DNA from 3 places in the Microbispora sitophila genome. Region 2 is predicted to be linked to each of the others. Evidence: riboswitches for the same ligand, from Rfam matches in the RefSeq annotation. Region 2 holds a riboswitch; each other region holds the start of a gene.
The links. A riboswitch is a leader RNA that binds a small molecule or an ion and turns the genes downstream of it on or off. The one in region 2 is predicted to bind S-adenosylmethionine.

Region 1 (7,046 bases), on a different contig from region 2:
CTTCCTCGATCTCACCGAGGCGGCATCGGGCGAGACCGGCCAGCCGCAGGCATCGCCCGGTTCGGGCGGTCGCGTTCTCCTCCTCCGACAGCCGCCGTGCCACGTCGGCCGCGCGCAGGGCCGCGTCGGCGGCGTGCTCGTCCTCACCGATCTCGGCGAGCCCCTCGGCGGCGGTCTCGAGAAGACCGGCAAGAACGGGCCTCGCGTCCACGTCGACGAGGGCGGCCTGCTCGAGAAGCCCGATCGCCTCCCGCGTGAACGTCAGCGACCCGGCCGCGTCCCCGGCCCGGTCGCGGGTTCTCGCCGCCGAGGTCAGGGCCCCGAGGAGGTTTGTCCGTACGGCGGTGTGGCCTTCGTCCAGGAGCGCCCGGTAGAGGTTCACGGCCCGCTCGTACGCTTCGAGCGCGCCGGCCAGATCGCCGAGGTCGGCGAGCAGGTCGGCGAGTGCTCCGGAGGCACGGGCAAGGAGGTCGCGATGGCCGGGATCCTCCGCCGCGAGGTCCTCGTACAGGCCGACCGCCTGGCGCATGTGCCTGGCGGCGCCCCCCGGCTCGCCCAGGCGGGCCAGCGCGTTCCCCGCGTCCTCGTCCGCCTGGGCCAGGAAGTAACGGAGGCCGGAATGTCCCGCCGAGACGAGGTCCTCCAGCAACGTCGCCGCACGCAGGCTCGCGGACGCGGCCTCGGCGAATCGGCCGGCGCGGGTGAGGGCCGAGCCGAGCCTGCCCACGCCGAGAGCGAGCGCTCCGACGGCCTCCTGCGTCATGGGCTCCGCGGTCTCCCGCAACGCCACGACGACCCGCAGCACCTCGATCTCTTCGCCGATCGGCCTCGTCGAGTTCGCCGAGCGCCGCGTGGTAGCCGGACAGGTTGTCCAGCGCGATGGACAGGTCACGCAGATATCTGCGCTCGCCGGGGACCAGCCGATCGTAGATGGTCACGGCCCGGGCGGCGGCGTCGCGTGCCTGCTCGGGCAGCACGAGCGAGGCGAGGTGCGCGCCCAGGCTGTTGAGCGCGTTGGCCAGGTGCTGCGGCTCGTCGCCCTGCTCGTACAGGGCGACCGCCTTCTGCGCGGCCACCACGGCCTCCTCGCGCCGCCCCAGCGGCCGGAGCTTGTTGGCGAGGTTGTTCCAGGCGCCCGCGAGGGTGGGCAGGTAGGCGTCCTGGCCACAGTTCCAGCGCGTCGCGGGCCGCCCGCTCGGCGTCGTCGTGGCGCCCGGCGCCCGCGAGGCTGCTGCCGAGGTGACCCATGGCACGTGCGATGGTCTCGCGGTCCCCGGAGTTCCGCGCCACGGCCACCGCACGCTCCGCGTGGCGCAGCGCCGCCTCGTGGTGCCCGCGGTGGAACTCCAGCTCCGCGAGGCGGCCGAGCAGCTCCGCGTGCGGTACGGCCCAGTCGGAGTCCGCGGCGGCCAACAGTTTGTACTGACGCGCGGTCACCGTCAGGATGGAGGACGCCTCGCTGAGCAGGCCCTCGCCGACGAGGATCTCCGCCAGCCGGTAAAGCTCCGGCGCCAGTCCCTCGCGGAAGTCCTCGCCGCCCGGCACTGCGGCGAGGTAGGCGTCCTTCGCCTCCATGAGGCGGCCGTGCTCCAGCAGTCGCCTGCCGTACGTCCAGAGCATGAGTGCGCGCAGGGCGGGCTCGGGGTCGGGCCTCTCGACGATCCCGACGGCCTCCGCCGCGGTCCCCAGCGCCTCGTCATCCCGGTCCAGTGCGGACAACGGGTCCGAGACCAGATGCAGGATGAGTGCGAGCTGAATGTCGTTCACCGGATGACCGGCGATCTCCCGCAGGACGGCCGCCGCCTCCAGCCCGTTCTCCACCGCCTCTTCCGGCCGGTCGAGGCGGAGCAGCGCGCTCGCCCGGTAGCGCAGCATCATCGCGAGCTGGAAGCGGCATTCGCCGCCGTCGGCCAGGACCGCCCGCGCCCATGAGACTCCCAGTTCGGCGATCTCCAGCAGGTCCGGATGCCCTGCCTGGTCCAGGAGAACCGAGTGCGTATGGCAGGTCAGCGCGACGTCCAGCGCATAGCTCGCGTCCTCCGCGGCGCAGCGCTGGTAGTGCCGCAGCGCCTCACGGTGGGCGGTCACCGCCTCCTCCACCCGCCCCAGTTCGACAAGCGACGTGCCTCGGTCCCGCACAGCGTGGGCGTACATGCCGCGGTGGCGTACGCCGAGCACCAGGTGGGGCCGGAGTACGTCTGCGCACTCCCCGAGAACGTCCACGGCCTCCGCGTGGCGTCCCCGCTCGGCGAGGAGCGAGGAGAGCATGCCGAGCGCGTTGGCGAAGTCCAGGAGGTTCCGCTCGCGGACCGGCCGGAGCAGGTCGGCGACGATCCGGCGGGTGAGGATCAGGTCGTCGACACGGCCCAGGCGTTCGAAGTCCTGGCCGATCCGGATCACCTCGTCGGTCACCGCGTACAGGAGTTCCTCGGCGTCATGGCTGTCGGGGATCGGCTCGACGCCGGGGGCGCGGGCCGCGAGCGTCTCGATCGACCGGAGCACGCCGGCGTCGATCAGGTGAGGATTGAGTTCGCCGATCCGGGCACAGGCCTCGAGGAGTTCCATAAACGGGTCTTTCGGTAGAGCGGGACATCTTTGTGTGAAACGGGAGTGATCACACCATAAGTGGCTGCTGTGAATCAGGTCCACACTGCCTTTGTCACGGTCCAGTGACGGCTGCTCGACGTGCCAGGCCGTGGCGGTGGGGGACGGTGGGCCGGATGTGTACGGTGCCGGCGCGGGCGCCGGCCGGTCCGTCTGCCCGGGCGCCATGGCAGGTGTCGCAGCCGAGAGCCGTGTACGGTCATCACGCAGAGCCGCTGCGGCAGCCGGGTGACGACGACCAGGTCACTTCAGGGGATGCGGGACATCCTCGGCCTCGGAAGTGCCGACCAGGGGCCCCACCTGCAGGATGTGGCCGTCCAGGGTGAGGCGCAATACGGCGCCGGTCCAGGCGGCGGCGAGGTCGGGCTGTTCGGCTGGGCGTTCGGCGAACAGGTCGGCCCGGTCGCGCTCGGCGGCGCCGGGCCGGTGCACGTGCCACCGGACCTTGCAGTGCGGACACTGGGCGTAGTACGCGCCGGGGAACGCCTCGATGACGGGCTCGCGCGGCCCCAGGTCCATCGCGTTGTAGAGGACGCCACAGCCGGGGCAGTGGGTGTGGAGCAGGGCGTAGAGATCGTTCGGGATGGGCATGACGCACCTCCGGGGCCTGGGACCCCGATAGCCCCAACCGGCCCCGGTGATCCGCCGTTCTCCGCGCGCCTCGCGCGGAGCGGGTCGTCACCCGGGGCACCCGCAGCGGGCGGGATGCCGTCCAGCGAGCCGGGGCTTGGCGCTGGAACTCATGACCCAGGGCGGGACATTAACGACGTAGGCCGACGATGGCCAACATCTGGACACGAACCGGGTGGCCGTGCCAGCATCTGGGCCGGGTCACGAGGCCGATCGCGCCCCTGGACGTTCGTCGGCTGGCAACCTCGCCTCACCGCGCAAGGTGCCGTCCGGGGAAGACCTGGCCGCTGCCGGCCCAGCAGGGGCAAGCGCGGATCTCCCTGCCCTCGGGTAAGGGGGTCCCGGAACCACAAGGACCCTCATGGCCTTATCCCTGAATTCCAACGGCACTGCGACCGTCCGCTCCCGCCGACCTCGACGCCTGGAGCCTCGTGTCCTGCCGGGACACCTGTACGACGTGACTTCGGCTGGATCACATCGATCCGGAGGAACTGATGGCTGACCTGGAGAGGCCTGAGCGGCGGAGCGCAGCGGACGTGCTCGCGGCCCTCGGCGACACGCTCACCCTCGTCACCGGCGTGCTCAAAGTGGATCACCTATGCGTCGTCCCTCTGACATACGCCGAGCGGGAGGCCGCCGGGCAGAAGGCGCTCAAGGAGGCCAGAACTTATGGCGAGGCCCGTGCGGCCGGCTGGTGGCAGGTCGATGACGTCGATCGTTTCCCGCACCTGCTCGACTACTACATCGAGCTCTACGAGGCCGCGAACCCCGATGCTGATCTCGACGAGATGAGTGAGGGGGAAATCGCCGCCCTGGTCTTGCCCGATGACGATGAGCCGTTCAGCCTGAACGGACATCCGGCCTTCGACATGAGCGTCTCCGAGAACGCCGAACCGAACGAACCCGACCCCGACGTGGACACCGACCATTGGATGCCCCGCGAGATCGCCGAGCGCTTCGGAGAGGTGGAGGGAGGCTGGGAGGCGATGCCCACCCACGAGTGGGAGAAGGCCGAGTTCGTCTACCCGGCGCAGCGGCGCGACGAGATCGAAGCCGCGCTTCAGGCCCTCGGCTTCACCGTCCGTCGCGACGACGACCTCCTTTGGGCCTATCTCGGGTGCTGAAAGGCCGCTTGTAGGGTGCCGGTCATGACCGGTGAGACCGACCTGCGAACACTGCTGACCACGATGCGCCCGCGGCTCAACCCTGGCCGCTACGTGTTCACCACGGTCGACGGTGACGTCCCGCCGGGCGTAAGGCCCGTCGTCACGGTCGCCGAGGAGGAGGGCCTCACGCTGGTCCTGCCGCAGGGGGAAGCCGACGCGGCGGGGCTGACGTACGACTACGTGGCGGGCTGGATCACGCTGCGCGTCCGCTCGGCGCTCGAAGCCGTAGGCCTCACGGCCGCCGTGGCGCGGGAACTCGCCGTCGCGGGCCTGAGCTGCAATGTCGTCGCCGGATTCCACCACGACCACCTCTTCGTGCCGTACGAGCGTGCCGACGAGGCGGTGGAGGTGATGGAGAACCTCGCTCGCCGACCCGCCTGACGGCTCACCGGCGGGAGCGCCGTCCTCCTTGTGGCAGACGGTCGCAGTGCGGGCATTCGTAGCGGAGGTCCGGCCTGCCCCGATGGTCCTGCTCGTAGCGGACCAGCATGCGTCGACAGCGTCCGCAGTCGTCGCCGAGCTGGCCGCTGCCGGGAACGCTGCCCGCGCCGCCGGGCCGGCGCCGCTGCGCCCGCCGTACGGCGTCGGCGAACGCGCGGTGCTCGGTCCGCAGGACGACACCGGGGTCAGGGCCGAGCAGCGACCCGCTGGCGGACCAGACGATGTCGCCGACCACGGCGCACGACTCCAGGATCGGCACGCAGGGGCGGATGTTGACGCCCTCTCGCCGTGCCCGCAGCGCTTCGGCGGGCAGGTGGCCGTCGGCCTCCGGCTCGATCCAGACCGTCACCGCCTCCGACTCGGAGTCGTCTGGGTCTACCGACCGCAGCGCGGGCAGCAGGTCGGCCAGGCCCAGCAGGGGAGTCTCGGGAAGCCACATGTCGACCGTCGCTGCCCGCGCGATGTCCTCGCGCAGCCGCTCCGCGATCCCGCTCTCGATGTGCTCGGTGACGCCACCCTCTGAGGCGACCGGGTCTTCCCAAGGCAGGCGTTTCGCCTGGGCGAGCAGGTGGGCGAAGAACATCCACACCGGGTCGCGAGCGGCCCTGGGTCGAAAGAGACTGTCGATAGCGCCGATGACCACCAGATGATCGCGTGCCCGGCTGGCGGCCACATTGAGCAGGCGCGCTCCCTCGCTGCCGGTGTCGCCTTCGGTGAACCAGGGATGTAACGGTGACACGCCGCACCCGGTGTCCACCGTGTCGTACACGATGATGTCCCGTTCACCGCCCTGGAACCGGTGCACGGTCGAGGCCGCCCACTCCTCCAGATGCACCTCGGGCAGGAGTGCCTCCAGCAGCCGTGCCTGAGGTGCGAACGGGCTGATCATGGCGAGATCCTGCGTCTGACTGGTCGCGCCGCCGACCAGGGCGGCCGCCAGCTGGGCGTGCATCAGGTTGTACCGCGAGAAGATGCCCTGCCTGCGCGCGGTGCGGGCTCTCATCGTCGAGGTGTCGATGACCACGAGCTGGGTGCTCGCCCACGGTGCCCGGCTTCTGACCGCCCTGTTCGCCACGCTTTTCGCTGTGCTGAGCGGGCTCTCCGGGTAGAAGGCTCCGCTGACGACGTAGCCGATGCGCTGCCGCATGCGGTACTGCTCGGTGAGGGCGGCCAGGCGGACGGGCGGGCGCCCCTCGGTCACCGCGCTCGCGACGCCCGCCTTCTCGAACGGGCTGCGCTTGAGCCACTCATGGACGGCGGGGGTCTCCGCCACGGCGACCGGCGGAAGCTGGCGGAAGTCCCCGGCTATGACGGTGTGCCCGCACCCGGCGCCGGCGACTAGCATCGCCAGGGCGGCACTGGTCATGCTCGCCTCGTCGAGGACGACCACGTCGAAGGTGATCTCCTTGAGTGTTTCGAGGACGACCTGGTGGGCGGTGGCGGCCACGACCGTGGCCTCCCGGCAGATCTGCCGCCGGACCGCGCGCAGTTGCCTGTCCAGCTCGTGCATGACGGCCTGCAGTTCGGCGATCTCGGTCTCGGTGCGGAGCCGCGTGGTCTCCTCCGCTGTCGTCAGCTGCCCATTGCGTCGTTTCAGCGCGTCCAGCGTCTTGCGAAGTTCCCGCAGTCGCCCGCCCACCTCCACACGGTGCCTCGCGAGCGGGGCACCGCGATCGGCCGCGATCTCGTCGACGAGGATGTGGCCGTCCGGCCGATCGGCCAGCGACGGGTCGGCGGGCTGGCCGACCCGCACCAGGTCGCCTTGCGCGAGATCCGGCATGCGCCTCAACAGCGACGTGATGGCGACATCGAGCGCCGCGTTCGTCGGTGCGGCGAGCAGCACGCGGTTCCCGCGTTCACACATCTTCGCGACCAGGGCGGAGACAGTCGTCGTTTTACCGGTTCCCGGCGGCCCCCACAACCAGGTGACAGCCGGCGCCAGTGCGAGCGCGACGGCGTTTCGCTGTCCGGCATTCAGCCCTTTCAGCTCGCGTGCGGGGAGCTTCACACGGGCGGCGGACACGGGGGGCCGTTCCGGGGTCACGACCGCCATGGCGGCGACGGCATCGAAACCCGGCCCGCCGTGGGCCAGTTCGTCAAGCCGTTCGGTCTGGGCGGCCAGCAGCCAGGACAAGTCCAGGCGCAACGTCGCCTCCCGTGCGGCGAGGGCGTCCGGAGGCATCGAGAGGGTGACGACATTGCTGA
Region 2 (7,046 bases):
GCAGGACCGCTCCGGCGACGTGGAAGCGCCAGCCGTACGGGATTCTGCCGGAGGCCGCGGACGGCGACGGCGGCGGAACGGGCACCGGCGGCACCCAGACCCGGCCCATGAGCAGGGCCAGCAGGAGGGTGGAGGCCACCGGCACGAGCAGCGCGGGCCGCCAGCCGGCCGGCGACTCGGCCACCACGCTGAAGGCGTAGGTGGTGGCGATTCCGGCGATGACGGCGACCGCGTTGGCCTCGCTGATGACGGCCGCCCCCGCCGGGCCGTGGTGGTCGCTGAGCACCGCCATCATCACGTACAGCGCCGTCGAACCGCAGGCGCCGGCGAGCGTGAAACCGGCCAGCGTGAACGGGAGCGCGTGCCCGGACAAGACGAGGAGCACCCCGGCGTTCATCCCGGTCAGACCGGCCCAGGTGACGACGCGGCGCCCGAACCGCCTGGTCAGCGCGGGCAGGGCCAGCCCGCCGGCGATGCCGCCGAGTGCCATCCCGGTGCCGTGCAGCCCGGCGACGGCCTGGGACACGCCGAGCTCGGCGCGCAGGAGGGGCAGGGCGGCCGACAGGCCGTACAGGTAGGTGGCGAAGGTGGCGAGCTGGAGATAGATCAACCAGGTGGGGCCGTCCCTGGTGACCTTTATGTTGCGGTCCAAAACCAGGCAAGGGTAGCGCAGCGGATCACCCGGCACGAGAGCCGGTCGCCCGGCGCGCCACCGGTCCGGTTCAGCGCAGCGCGGCGAGCTGGTCCTCGAACCAGCGCTGGGGCGGCAGGGCGGTGGCGGCCTCCCGCAGCCGCAGGCCGCGCGCGAGCCGTTCCTGCTCCGGCAGCGTCAGCGCCTCGTGCAGCGCCGCCGCCGTGCCGGACACGTCGTAGGGGTTGACGAGCAGGGAGTCGGCCCCCAGCTCGGCCGCCGCGCCCGCCTCGCGGGACAGCACCAGCGCGCACCGGGGCGACAGGATCGGGCCCTCCTTGGCCACCAGGTTCATGCCGTCCCTGATCGGGTTGACGAGCAGGACGTCGGCCAGCCGGTAGGCGGCCAGCGAGCGCGGGTAGTCGTCGTTCACGTTGAGGATCAGCGGGTCCCAGTCCTCGGTCGCGTACTCGTCCTCGATCTCCTTGGCGCAGCGCTGCACGGCCGCCGTGTACTCGCGGTATTCCGGCAGGTCGTGCCGCGAGGGGTAGGCGAACGCGAGGTGGACGACCCGGCCGTGCCACTCCGGATGGGCGGCCAGGAACTCCTGGTAGGCCCGCAGGCCGCGCACGATATTCTTGGACAGCTCGGTGCGGTCGATGCGCACGATCAGCTTGCGGTCGCCCACGAGGTCCCTGATCACGGTCATGTGCGACTCGACGTCCGGCTCGGCCGCCCGGGCGAGCAGCGCCTCGCCGTTCACCCCCAGCGGGTGGACGCCGATCCTGGTGGTCCGCCCGTCGTACGTCACCGTGCGGGCGGCGTGGTCGGCCCTGGCCCCGAGCAGCGTCTCGCAGCAGTCCATGAAGGCGCGGGCCCAGCGCGCGGTGAGGAATCCGGCGTGGTCGGCGCCGAGGATGCCGGTCAGCACCTCGGCCACGACGTCCTCGGGCAGCAGCGCGAAGTATTCGGGCGGCGCCCAGGGCGTGTGCGAGAAGTGGGCGATGCGCAGGTCGGGCCGCTCGACCCGGAGCATCGCCGGGGTCAGCGTCAGGTGGTAGTCCTGCACCATGACGCGCGCCCGGTGGGCCGCCTCCTCGGCGAGGGCCAGCGCGAAGGCGCCGTTGTACGTGCGGTACGACTCCCACTCGCGATGGAACCGCGTGCCGAACTCGGGGGAGAAGGGCATGTTGTAAAGCAGGTGGTTGACGAACCAGAGGGTCGAGTTGGCCACGGCGTTGTAGGCCCGGTGGAAGACCGCGGGCGGGATGTCCAGCATGCGGATCGGCCCCGTCTCGAAGCCCCGGTCGAGCCGCCCGCCGGGCGCCTGACGCACCGCGCCCCGGTCGCCGTCCGACAGCGCCGCGCAGACCCACAGGACGTCGGTGTCCCTGACCACCTCGGACAGGCCGGAGACGAGCCCGCCCCCGCCCCTGCGCATGGTCAGGCCGCCGTCGTCCGACAGCGTGAAGGACACCGGGCCCCGGTTGGACGCGATAAGAACGGTGCTGCTCATCTTGGGGTTCCCTCGATCAGAGCGGGCGCGCATGCCGGAAGATTAATAAAAGCCGACCTCCGTCAATAGGATGTCAACCGATCGCGGGAGGGCTGAATACGGCATGGCACTGGACGACACGACCGAGGACCTGGCCCGATCGGCTGCCCAGGGGGACCATCGCGCGCTCGGTGAACTGCTGCGGCGCATCGAGCCCGACGTGCTGCGGCACTGCGAGCGCCTTCTACCGTATCGGCAGGACGCCGAGGAGGCCGCGCAGGACACGCTGCTCGCCGTGGCGCGCAACATCGCGAGGTTCGAGGGGCGGGCCAAGTTCAGCACCTGGCTGCACATCGTGACCGTGAACTGCGCCAGGACCACCTACCGCTCGCTCAAGCGGCGCTCGTCGGAGCAGGCGGAGGAACTGCCCGAGCAGCGGCCCGATCCGCGGCGGGTGAGCGTCATCGCCGGCTCGCGGCTCGACCTGCTCGACGCGATGGAGGCGCTGGAGGCCGAGCGGCCCGACCTCGCCCAGGCGCTCGTGCTGCGCGACATCTGCCAGCTCGACTACTCGGAGGTCGCCGACCAGCTGAAGATCCCCCTCGGGACGGTCAAGTCCCGTATCCACCAGGCGCGCAAGTACGTGCAGAGCGCCCTCGGTGAGGCGTACGGCTGATACGAAACGTCTCGCTATGTGAGACGTCGGAACGGACACCGGGGACGCCGGGGTACAGTGCTAGGGACCTTCCCCGGAAGGTCTTACAACTGAACATGCTCATCCAGAGGGGTGGAGGGACCGGCCCTGCGAAGCCCCGGCAACCTCCCCGGTGTCGAACTCGTGCCCACGAGGCCCGGCCGGGACAGGTGCCAATTCCGGCTCGCGGCCAAGGTGGTCGCGAGCGAAGATGAGGGAAAGGCCTCGCTTCATGGCGCACACCAGCACTGCCGCGAACACCGTCGAGTTCGGCCCCGCCACCGGTCTTTCGTGTCGCGAATGCGGCGCTCTTTATGACCTCGGTCCGATTTTCGCCTGTACGGAGTGTTTCGGCCCACTTGAGGTGGCGTACGACTTCGGCGAGGTTCGCCGGGAGGACATCGAGTCGGGCCCGGCGAACATCTGGCGATACCGCTCCCTGCTCCCCGTTCCCGCCGGAGTGGCGGCCAAGCCCAACCTCCAGCCCGGCTGGACCAAGCTCGTGAAGGCCGACAGGCTGGCGGCCGAGCTGGGCCTGCGGTCGCTTCACGTCAAGGACGACTCCGGCAACCCGACCCACTCCTTCAAGGACCGGGTCGTCGCGATCGCGCTGGAGGCCGCGCGCAACTTCGGCTTCCACACCCTGTCGTGCTCCTCGACCGGCAACCTCGCCGGCGCGGTGAGCGCGGCCGCCGCCCGGGCCGGGCTGGACTCCTGCGTGTTCATCCCCGCCGACCTGGAGCCGGCCAAGGTCACCATGGCCGCCGTGTACGGTGGCCGCCTGGTCGCCATCGACGGCAACTACGACGAGGTCAACCGCTTCTGCTCCGAGCTCATCGGTGACGAGCTGGGCGAGAAGTGGGGCTTCGTCAACGTCAACCTCCGGCCCTTCTACGCCGAGGGCTCCAAGACGCTGGCGTACGAGATCGCCGAGCAGCTCGGCTGGCGGCTGCCCGACCAGATCGTCATCCCGGTGGCCTCCGGCTCCCAGCTCACCAAGATCGACAAGGGTTTCCGTGAGCTGATCAAGCTGGGGCTGGTCGAGGAGCGGCCCTACCGGATCTTCGGGGCGCAGGCCGAGGGCTGCTCGCCGGTCTCCCGGGCCTTCAAGGCCGGGCAGGACGTCGTGCAGCCGGTGCGGCCCGACACCATCGCCAAGTCCCTGGCGATCGGCAACCCGGCGGACGGGCCGTACGTGCTCGACATCGCGCGGCGGACGGGCGGCGCGGTGGAGGACGTGAACGACCGGGAAGTGGTCGAGGCCATCCGCCTGCTGGCCAGGACCGAGGGCGTCTTCGCCGAGACCGCGGGCGGTGTCACGGTCGGCGTGCTGCGCAAGCTGGTGCGCGAGGGCCGCCTCGACCCCGACGCCGAGACCGTGGTGCTGAACACCGGCGACGGGCTGAAGACGCTCGACGCGGTGGCCGAGCACGCCCGTCCCGCCGCAGTCATCCGTCCCTCTCTCGACGCGTTCCGTACGGCATTTGCCAACTGAAAGCGTTTCAAAAGGCCCATCGGTAGTAACGAAAGCGAGCGAACAATGAGCGTTTCCGTGCGGATTCCGACGATTCTCCGGACGTACACCAACGGAGCCGCGGAGGTGAGCGGGGAGGGGGGAACGCTCCGGGAGGTCCTGCAGAAGCTGGACGCGGACTACCCCGGCATCGGCGGGCGCATCCTGGACGAGACGGGTAAGATCCGGCGTTTTGTCAACGTCTACGTCGGGGAAGAGGATGTCCGATTCGCCGACGGTCTGGACACCGCCACGCCGGACGGGGTGCAGATTTCGGTCATCCCCGCCGTCGCCGGAGGCTGAGCCGCCGCGCCGGGGCCGAGCACCTGACATGCACTTCTATCGATGAAGAAGTCATGCGATGCCATGGCAAATGGTGCAGCTCTCAACTATTCAACAGCAAAGTGAATATTCTTCGATCCCGCTTTGAGCGAACGCCAAGTAGTAGTTTGCGGATTGACTCTGTTGTCCTACGCCTTGACACGGGTATGGTCGAGGACGATCGACAAAACCGGGGGCTTCTTGGGTGTGGTCCCCAGCCCAGCAAGAGGAGTCGGAAGTGGCGCAGGGCACCGTCAAATGGTTTAACGCGGACAAGGGCTACGGCTTCATCGCGGTAGACGGTGGTAAGGACGTGTTCGTCCATTACTCGGCAATCCTGATGGACGGCTACAAGGCCCTCGAGCAGGGTCAGCGGGTTGAGTTCGACATCACGCAGGGTCAGAAGGGCCCGCAGGCGGAAGCCGTACGGGCCGTCTGATCCCGTCATCGACCTTGGAAGGCCCGGCACGCGGACACCGCGTGCCGGGCCTTCCGCTTCGCTCGTCGGGGCGCTCTTATCCGCGGGGTCGCGCCGGAGGCGCGCCGGGAGCACAGCCCTCGTCACGTGCTCGCTCGTTCCTCGGTCCAGACACCGGCGCGCCCCTCCGGCTCGCTCGGTGTCTCCCGCTTCGCACTGGTCTGGACATACCGTCCAAGCTGGTCAGCACGGCTTCCGCTTGCACTCTCATGGGTAGAGTGCTAAATACTTGTTTGGCACTCTGAGGTCGAGAGTGACAACAACCGGGATCGGGGCGATGGGGCCCGCGCAGGGATAGCGGGTCCGCGCCGTCGCGGGCGTCGGCTCGGTCCGTTGAAGACACCCTGCTACTGGGAGGTCTAGCCTAATGGCAGCCAAGATGATCGCGTTTGACGAGGACGCCCGGCGCGGTCTCGAGCGCGGTATGAACCAGCTCGCCGACGCCGTGAAGGTGACCCTCGGCCCCAAGGGCCGCAACGTCGTGCTGGAGAAGAAGTGGGGCGCCCCCACGATCACCAACGACGGTGTCTCCATCGCCAAGGAGATCGAGCTCGAGGACCCGTGGGAGAAGATCGGCGCCGAGCTCGTCAAGGAAGTCGCGAAGAAGACCGACGACGTCGCCGGTGACGGCACCACGACGGCTACCGTGCTCGCCCAGGCGCTGGTCCGCGAGGGTCTGCGCAACGTGGCCGCCGGTGCCAACCCGATGGCGCTGAAGAAGGGCATCGAGGCCGCCGTCGAGCGTGTCAGCGAGGAGCTGTCGAAGCTCGCCAAGGACGTGGAGACCAAGGAGCAGATCGCCTCCACCGCCTCCATCTCCGCCGCCGACACCGAGATCGGCGCTCTCATCGCCGAGGCGATGGACAAGGTGGGCAAGGAAGGCGTCATCACCGTCGAGGAGAGCAACACCTTCGGCCTGGAGCTGGAGCTCACCGAGGGCATGCGCTTCGACAAGGGCTACGTGTCCGGCTACTTCGTGACCGACCCCGAGCGCATGGAGGCGGTCTTCGAGGACCCGTACATCCTGATCGTCAACTCCAAGGTCTCGGCGAACAAGGACCTGCTCCCGCTGCTCGACAAGGTCGTGCAGTCCGGCAAGCCGCTGGTCATCATCGCCGAGGACGTCGAGGGCGAGGCCCTGGCCACCCTGGTCGTCAACAAGATCCGCGGCCTGTTCAAGTCCGTGGCCGTCAAGGCTCCGGGCTTCGGCGACCGCCGCAAGGCCATGCTGGGCGACATCGCCATCCTGACCGGTGGCCAGGTCATCTCCGAGGAGGTCGGTCTCAAGCTCGAGAACGCCACCCTCGACCTGCTCGGCCGTGCCCGCAAGGTCGTTGTCACCAAGGACGAGACCACGATCGTCGACGGCGCCGGTGACGCCGAGCAGATCGCCGGCCGGGTCAACGAGATCCGCGCCGAGATCGAGCGCACCGACTCCGACTACGACCGCGAGAAGCTCCAGGAGCGCCTCGCCAAGCTGGCCGGCGGCGTCGCCGTCATCAAGGCCGGCGCGGCCACCGAGGTCGAGCTCAAGGAGCGCAAGCACCGCATCGAGGACGCCGTCCGCAACGCGAAGGCCGCGGTCGAGGAGGGCATCGTCCCCGGCGGTGGCGTGGCCCTGCTGCAGGCCGGCGCCAACGCGTTCGACAAGCTCGAGGTCAACGGCGACGAGGCCACCGGTGCCGCGATCGTCCGCAAGGCCCTCGAGGAGCCGCTGAAGCAGATCGCCGTCAACGCCGGCCTCGAGGGCGGCGTCGTGGTGGAGAAGGTCCGCAACCTCCCGGCTGGTGAGGGCCTCAACGCCGCGACCGGCGAGTACGTCAACATGTTCGAGTCCGGCATCATCGACCCGGCCAAGGTCACCCGCTCGGCGCTGCAGAACGCGGCGTCCATCGCGGCGCTGTTCCTGACGAC
Region 3 (7,046 bases), on a different contig from region 2:
CGCCGCGGGAGCGGCCGTACGGCTGTTGCACGGGGACGCCACCCGGCTCGACGAGCTGGACGCGCCCGGCCCCTACGACCTGTTCTTCGACCTGAGCTGCTACTGCGGCATCCCGCCGCACCGCCGCGACGCCTACGCCGCCGGGCTCACCCGCCGCGCCGCTCCCGGCGCACGGCTGTTGATGTTCGGGTACGGCCCCGGCACGCTCGACGACAAATTCTCCGGCGTCACCGCCGACGAGCTGCGTGCCAGGTTCACCGGCTGGGAGCTGGTCGACGTCACACCCGGCACGAACCCGTTCCCCACCTTCTGGTTCACACTGCGCGCCGGGGAAGCCTGAGCCGCCGACCCCCTACAGGGTCAGGACCACGTTGTCGATGAGGCGGGTGGTGCCCACCTTGGCGGCCACGGCCAGGATCGCCTCGCCGCGGTGGTCGTCGCCGACCGGCGCGAACGTCGCGGGGTCGGCCAGGATCAGGTAGTCGAGCAGCAGCGGCGGGTCGAAGCGGGCGGCCTCCTCCAGCACGGCCCGCGCGGCGTCGAGGATCCCGGCCGGCCCGGCTGTCTGGGCCCGCGCCGCGCCGGCCCGCAGCGCCCGCGACAGCGCGAGCGCGGTGCGGCGGTCGGCCTCGGACAGATACCTGTTGCGGCTCGACAGCGCGAGGCCGTCGGGCTCCCGCACGGTCGGGGCGCCGACGATCGACACCGGGACGTCGAGGTCGGCCACCATCCGCCGGATCAGCGCGAGCTGCTGGGCGTCCTTCTGCCCGAAGACCGCGACGTCCGGCCGCACCAGGTTGAACAGCTTGAGCACCACGGTCAGCACGCCGTCGAAGTGGCCGGGCCGGAAGGCGCCCTCGACCACCCCGCCCATGCCGCCGGCCGAGACCTCCACCTGGCGGTCCGGCAGGTACATGTCCTCGGCCGAGGGCGCGAAGACCATGCCCACGCCCTCCTCCTCGCACACCCGGAGGTCGGCGTCGAACGTACGGGGATAGCGGGAGAAGTCCTCGTTGGGGCCGAACTGCAGGGGATTGACGAACACGCTCACCACCACGTGGTCGGCGTGCTCGCGCGCCAGCCGCATCAGTGACCGGTGACCCTCGTGGAGCGCCCCCATCGTGGGGACCAGGGCGATCCTCCCGGGGCCGAGGGCGTCCCTCGCCTTGTCGAGGGCGGCGCGGTCCGCGGCGACGGTCAGGTCCATATGTTCCCTCCCAGGGCATCCAGCAGGCGTTCGGCCGCCTCCGGCTTGAGCAGGCCCGCCGCGAGCGCCCGGTCGGCGGTGAGCCTCGCGAGGGCGACGTACGCGTCCGCGGCCTCGGGGGCGGCCAGGATGAGCGCGTCGACGTGCTTGCGCACGGTGCCCGCGTCGCCGCGGACCACGGGCCCGGTGAGCCCGCTGATGCCGAGGCGCAGCACGTTGTCGAGCGCCGCGCTCAGCAGGGGGCCGAGCATCCGGCCAGGATGCTCCACGCCGATCTTCGCGAGCAGTTCCTGCGACTCGGCGACGAGCGTCACCATGTGGTTCGCGGCGCCGGCCAGGGCGGCGTGGTAGAGCGGCCGGTCCTGGTCGGCGATCCACACCGGCTCGCCGCCCATCTCGATCACCAGCGCCTCGGCCACCGGCCGCAGCAGGTCGGGCGCCGTGACGCCGAACGAGCAGCCGTTGAGCCGGGTCAGGTCGTCGCTCCTGCCGGTGAACGTCATCACGGGGTGCAGCGCGAGCGGCAGCGCCCCCGCCTCGGCCGCGGGGTCGAGCACGCCCAGGCCGTACGCGCCGCTGGCATGCACGAGCAGCTTGCCGCGCAGGTCGGCCCCGGTGGCGGCGAGGCCGGAGACGAGGCCGGGCAGCACGTCGTCCGGCACGGTCAGCAGCACGAGCTCGGACCGCGCGATCACCTCGTCGGGCCTGCTGAGCTTCAGGCCGAGGCGGTCGGCGGCCCGCCGCGCCGACGCGTCGGACACGCCGCTGGCCGCCACCACCCGATGACCCGCGAGCATGAGCGCGGCTCCGAGCACGGAACCGACCCGTCCCGCGCCGAGCACTCCCACGGCGAGCCGCGCCGGGCGGTCACTTGTGTCCATGACGCCTCCCCTCGGTTCAGCGTAGCGGCGGCGCTCCCGCCGGCCCGGGCGTGGCCCAACGGTCGGATTTTGTCCCGTTTCTCACGGGCCTATGTTGAGCCATAAGTACGAAAGTGACTACTTTTCGTCACACCCTCGGCGTGTCGGTAACCTGAAGCGTCGTGGAGGTCACCTGGCGGGAGGCCATGCGGCGGGCGCTCTACGGCGCGGAGGGCTTCTACCTGCGGGAGCGCCCCGACCGCCATTTCCGCACGTCGGTGCATGCCTCGCCGGTCTTCGCCGAGTCGGTGCTGCGCCTGCTCCTGCGGGTCGACGCGGCCCTCGGCCGGCCCGATCCGGTCGATCTCGTGGACATGGGCAGCGGCAACGGCCTGCTGGCCGCCCGGGTGCGGGCCGCCGCGCCACCGGACCTCGCGGAGCGGCTGCGAGTCATCGCCGTCGACCTGTCCCCCCGGCCCGGCGATCTCGACCCCCGCGTCGCCTGGGAGCCGGAGGCGCCGTACGGGATCACCGGCCTGGTGATCGCCAACGAGTGGCTGGACAACGTGCCGCTCGACATCGCCGAGATGACGCCCGACGGCCCTCGCCTGGTGCTCGTGGACACCTCGACCGGCGAAGAACGGCTCGGGCCCGCTCCCGGCCCCGAGGACCTGGCCTGGCTGGAGCGCTGGTGGCCGCTGCGCTCACCGGGGGAACGCGCCGAGATCGGCCACCCCCGCGACGAGGCGTGGGCCTCGCTGATCACGCGGCTGGCGCGCGGCACGGCGGTCGCCGTGGACTACGCCCATCCGGCCGGGCGGCGGCCCCCGCTCGGCACGGTCGCCGGATATCGCGACGGCTCGGTGGTGCCGCCCACACCGGACGGGTCGTGCGACATCACCGCACACGTCGCGCTGGACGCCTGCGCGGCGGCAGGCGAGCGGGCGGGGGCGCGGGCGACCACGCTCACCACGCAGCGGGAGGCGCTGCGCGACCTGGGGGTCACCGGCGCCCGCCCGCCGCTCGCGCTGGCGTCCGCCGATCCCGCCGGATACGTACGCGCGCTCGGCCGGGCCTCCCAGGAGGCCGAGTTGATCGACCCGGCCGGTCTCGGCGGCTTCGGCTGGCTCAGTCAGGTGGTCAGACGGTGACCTTGAGCGACTCCAGGCCGCGCATGATGTAGCTGGGCTTCCAGGCAGGCTCCTCGGCGAGCTCAAGCTTGGGCGCCAGCCGCAGCAGGGCCCCGAACGACTCCGCCATCTCGACCCGGGCGAGCGGCGCGCCGAGGCAGAAGTGGATGCCGGCGCCGAACGAGATGTGCGGGTTGTCCGCCCGGCCGAGGTCGAGACGGTCCGGGTCGGCGAAGACCTCCGGGTCCCGGTTGGCGGAGCCGAACAGCAGGGCGATCTCCACACCCCGGGGGATCGTCACCCCGCCGACCGCGATGTCCTCCAGCACCCACCGCTCGAACATCTGCGCCGGGGTGTCGTAGCGCAGCAGTTCCTCGACCGCCGTCGGCATCAGGCCGGGGTCGGCGCGCAGCCGCTCCAGCTCACCCGGGTTGCGGAACAGCGCCCACCACCCGCTGCCGGTGGCGTTGACCGTGGCCTCGTGGCCGGCGTTGAGCAACAGCACGCAGGTGCCGATCAGCTCGTCCTCGGTCAGCCGGTCCCCGTCGTCAACCACCTGGGCCAGCGCCGAGATCATGTCGTCGCCCGGCCGCTCCCTGCGTGCCCTGGCCAGCTCGCGCAGGTAGCCGGCGAACTCCGTCGCCGCGCGTACGGCGGTGTGCTGGACCTCCAGCGAGGGGTTCAGCTCGTACATCCCGCAGATGTCGGCCGACCAGGGGCGCAGCAGGTGGCGGTCGGCCTCGGGCACGCCCAGCATCTCGGCGATCACAGTGACCGGCAGCGGCTCGGCCACCTCTGCCAGCAGGTCGCCGCCGCCGCGCTCGACCAGTCCCTCGGTCAGCTCGGTCGCGATCTTCCGTACGCGGGGACGCAGCGACTCGACCATGCGGGGCGTGAACGCCTTGGACACCAGGCGGCGCAGCCGCGTGTGGACCGGCGGCTCGACGTCGAGCATCCCGGCCCGGATCACCCGCCAGAACGGTTCCTGGAACTCCGGCTCGGGCTCGCGGCCGAACGCCTCGTGCGTCGCCACGTGCAGGTAGGACCGGCCGAGGCGCCGGTCGCGCAGCAGCGCGTTCACGTCCGCGTGGCGGGCGATCAGCCACTGTCCCGTCGGCTCGAAGAAGCTGACCGGCTCGTTGTCGCGCAGGTCGCGGTAGGCGTCGTAGGGGTACGCGATGAACTCGGCATTCCAGGGATCAAACTTCACAATGGACAACAATACGGATGAAAGACCTCGCCCGGGAGTACGGGCGTGCGGGTCCGTCATGGCGTAGGTTGGGGCGATGCCGAAGCGCCGCGAACAGCACCGCAGAGAACCCCGCGAGCTCGGCGAGTTGCCCTACGCCGATCACCTCGAACCGTTCGACGGCCGGCTCGCTCAGGGCGGCGACTACGACACGGTCCTGTTCGACGGGCAGGAGTTCGAGGACGCCGACGCCTCCAACGCCCGGTTCATCGAGTCGGCGTTCACCTCGGTGACGTTCGTCGGCGGCCGGTATCGGCGCGCCCGGTTCTCGGACGTGTGGCTGAACGGCGTGCGCTGGGTGGGCGGCGACCTCACCGAGTCCACCTGGGCGGACGCGGAGATCATCATGAGCGCCCCGGCCGGCACGGCGCTGCCCGGCGCCGAGATGAACCATGTGACCTTCCACCGGTGCAAGCTCGACTCGGTCAACCTCCGCGCGGCCGACCTGCGGGAGGTCTCGTTCGTCGAGTGCACGCTGCGCGACGTGGACTTCGCGGGCGCCACGCTGACCGGCGTCGCCTTCCCCGGCTCCACGCTCGAACGGGTGCGTTTCGACAAGGCGTGCATGTCCCGGGTCGACCTGCGTGGCGCCGTGTCCCTGGGCATCTCCGACGGCTACGACGCGCTGCGCGGCGCGACCATCAGCGGCGTCCAGTTGATGGAGCTCGCGCCGATGTTCGCCCACATCCTGGGTGTCACGGTCGACGACGACTGAAGGCACTTGAGTCCACGGCACTTGCGGCCGGGGGGCCGAACCGGGTTATAGTGCCGTCCAGGTCATGAGTGCCAGCGTCAAGCCCCGGCTTGCTGGCCGGCAACCCTCGCGCTCGCGGCGGGGTGCCCCGGGTGAGGACCGGGTCCGGCGCGAGGTGTGCCGGACAAGCGCGGGCCCTGCCTTCCGACGCCATGGCCGGGGTCCCCGACCCCGAGGAGGCGTGGCGTTGTCCGCACTCACCTTCGTCCAGCAGGCCGTCAACCGCATCTCCGAGCCCGTGCGCCTACCGGCTGTCGTGGGCTCCGACCTGGAGGTGCCCGTCAAGGGCGGCAGGCTCGTGCCGTACGCGAACCTCGACTACGCGGCGAGCGCGCCCTGTCTCGAGCCGGTGAACGCCGCCGTCGCGGCGGCGCTGCCGGCCTACTCCAGCGTGCACCGGGGCGCGGGCTACGCCTCGCAGCTCACGACGGCCAGGTATGAGCAGGCCAGGCACACCGTTCGGGCCTTCGTCGGCGCCCGCCCCGGCGACGCGCTGGTCTTCGTGCGCAACACGACCGACGCCATGAACCTGCTGGCCCGCAGCCTCCCCGAGGGAACCACCGTCGTCGTGTTCGAGACCGAGCACCACGCCTCGCTGCTGCCCTGGCCGAACGCCGTACGGCTCGCGCCGCCCGCCTTCCCGGGCGAGGCGATCCGGGCGGCCGACGAGGCGCTCGACGCGATCGAGGGCCCGGCCCTGCTCGTCGTGACCGCCGCCTCCAACGTGACGGGCGAGCTGTGGCCGATCGCCGGGCTGGCCCACATCGCCCACCGGCACGGCGCGCGGATCGCCGTGGACGCCGCTCAGCTCGTCCCCCACCGCGAGCTCAACCTCGCCGCGCTCGACCTCGACTACGTGGCCTTCTCCGGGCACAAGCTCTACGCCCCGTTCGGCGCCGGGGTGCTCGTGGGCCGACCCGACTGGCTCGCCGACGCCGATCCGTACCTGCGCGGCGGCGGAGCCGTACAGGCGGTGGGCGAGACCACCGAGTGGAGCGACGACCCCGAGACGCGGCACGAGGCGGGCACCCCCAACGTGCTCGGCGCGATCGCGCTCGCCGCCGCCTGCGACGCGCTGACCGCGACCGGCTGGACCGCGCTGGTGCGGGAGGAGGAGCGGCTGCTCGCCCGCCTGCGTGCCGGGCTCGCCACGATCCCCGGCGTACGCGAGCTGTCGCTGTGGGGCCAGGACCACCCGCGCGTCGGCATCGTGTCGTTCACCGTCGCGGGCCGTACGGCACGCGAGGTCGCCGAGGCGCTGTCGGCCGAGTGGGGCATCGGCGTCAGGGACGGCAAATTCTGCGCCCACCCGTTCGTCCGCCACCTCCTCGGGGGCGGTGAGGACGGCGGCTGCGCGGACGGCACGTTCAGCGCCGTACGCGCCTCGATCGGCATCGGCACGACCACCGAGCACGTCGACCGCCTCATCGAGGCCCTACGCGATATCGCCACCGCCTGACGGCGGAGAGCCAGGTCGAGCTCGCGGGAGGCTTTCGCTCGTGCGGTATGAGCGTGAAAGCATGGACGGCATGACGACCGAGCAGGAGGGCGCGCGCCGGGAACGCATCGTGGGGATCGGCGCGGGTGCCGACGCCGTGCAGGCGAGGGAGCTGGCCACCGAGGACATGATCCTCAACATCGGCCCGCAGCATCCGTCCACCCACGGCGTCCTGCGGCTGCGGCTCGTCCTCGACGGCGAGCGCATCACGGCCGCCGAGCCGATCGTCGGCTACATGCACCGCGGCGCGGAGAAGCTGTTCGAGGTGCGCGACTACCGGCAGATCATCGTGCTCGCCAACCGGCACGACTGGCTGTCCGCGTTCGCCAACGAGCTGGGCGTCGTGCT

Region 1: another riboswitch for S-adenosylmethionine. It lies ahead of IL992_RS22345 (hypothetical protein); the one in region 2 lies ahead of thrC (threonine synthase).
Region 3: another riboswitch for S-adenosylmethionine. It lies ahead of IL992_RS42510 (aminotransferase class V-fold PLP-dependent enzyme); the one in region 2 lies ahead of thrC (threonine synthase).

What each region holds. Positions count from the first base shown of each region.
Region 1 covers NZ_JADBGC010000011.1:339,324-346,369, reverse strand. Annotated here, with positions in the region: gene IL992_RS22355 (soluble NSF attachment family protein) at 1-805, opposite strand, end outside; gene IL992_RS22350 (tetratricopeptide repeat protein) at 889-2,565, opposite strand; gene IL992_RS22345 (hypothetical protein) at 2,848-3,195, opposite strand; SAM riboswitch class IV at 3,244-3,352, opposite strand; SAM riboswitch class IV at 3,434-3,551, shown strand; gene IL992_RS22340 (hypothetical protein) at 3,771-4,358, shown strand; gene IL992_RS22335 (ACT domain-containing protein) at 4,383-4,781, shown strand; gene IL992_RS22330 (DEAD/DEAH box helicase) at 4,786-7,046, opposite strand, start outside.
Region 2 covers NZ_JADBGC010000019.1:158,157-165,202, reverse strand. Annotated here, with positions in the region: gene IL992_RS31305 (MFS transporter) at 1-652, opposite strand, end outside; gene IL992_RS31300 (alpha,alpha-trehalose-phosphate synthase (UDP-forming)) at 723-2,147, opposite strand; gene IL992_RS31295 (RNA polymerase sigma factor) at 2,251-2,802, shown strand; SAM riboswitch class I at 2,899-3,038, shown strand; gene thrC (threonine synthase) at 3,053-4,315, shown strand; gene IL992_RS31285 (MoaD/ThiS family protein) at 4,361-4,636, shown strand; gene IL992_RS31280 (cold-shock protein) at 4,893-5,093, shown strand; gene groL (chaperonin GroEL) at 5,500-7,046, shown strand, end outside.
Region 3 covers NZ_JADBGC010000039.1:13,550-20,595, forward strand. Annotated here, with positions in the region: gene IL992_RS42480 (class I SAM-dependent methyltransferase) at 1-340, shown strand, start outside; gene panC (pantoate--beta-alanine ligase) at 353-1,207, opposite strand; gene IL992_RS42490 (Rossmann-like and DUF2520 domain-containing protein) at 1,198-2,088, opposite strand; gene IL992_RS42495 (SAM-dependent methyltransferase) at 2,250-3,218, shown strand; gene IL992_RS42500 (cytochrome P450) at 3,208-4,407, opposite strand; gene IL992_RS42505 (pentapeptide repeat-containing protein) at 4,484-5,161, shown strand; SAM riboswitch class IV at 5,222-5,337, shown strand; gene IL992_RS42510 (aminotransferase class V-fold PLP-dependent enzyme) at 5,388-6,659, shown strand; gene IL992_RS42515 (NADH-quinone oxidoreductase subunit D) at 6,730-7,046, shown strand, end outside.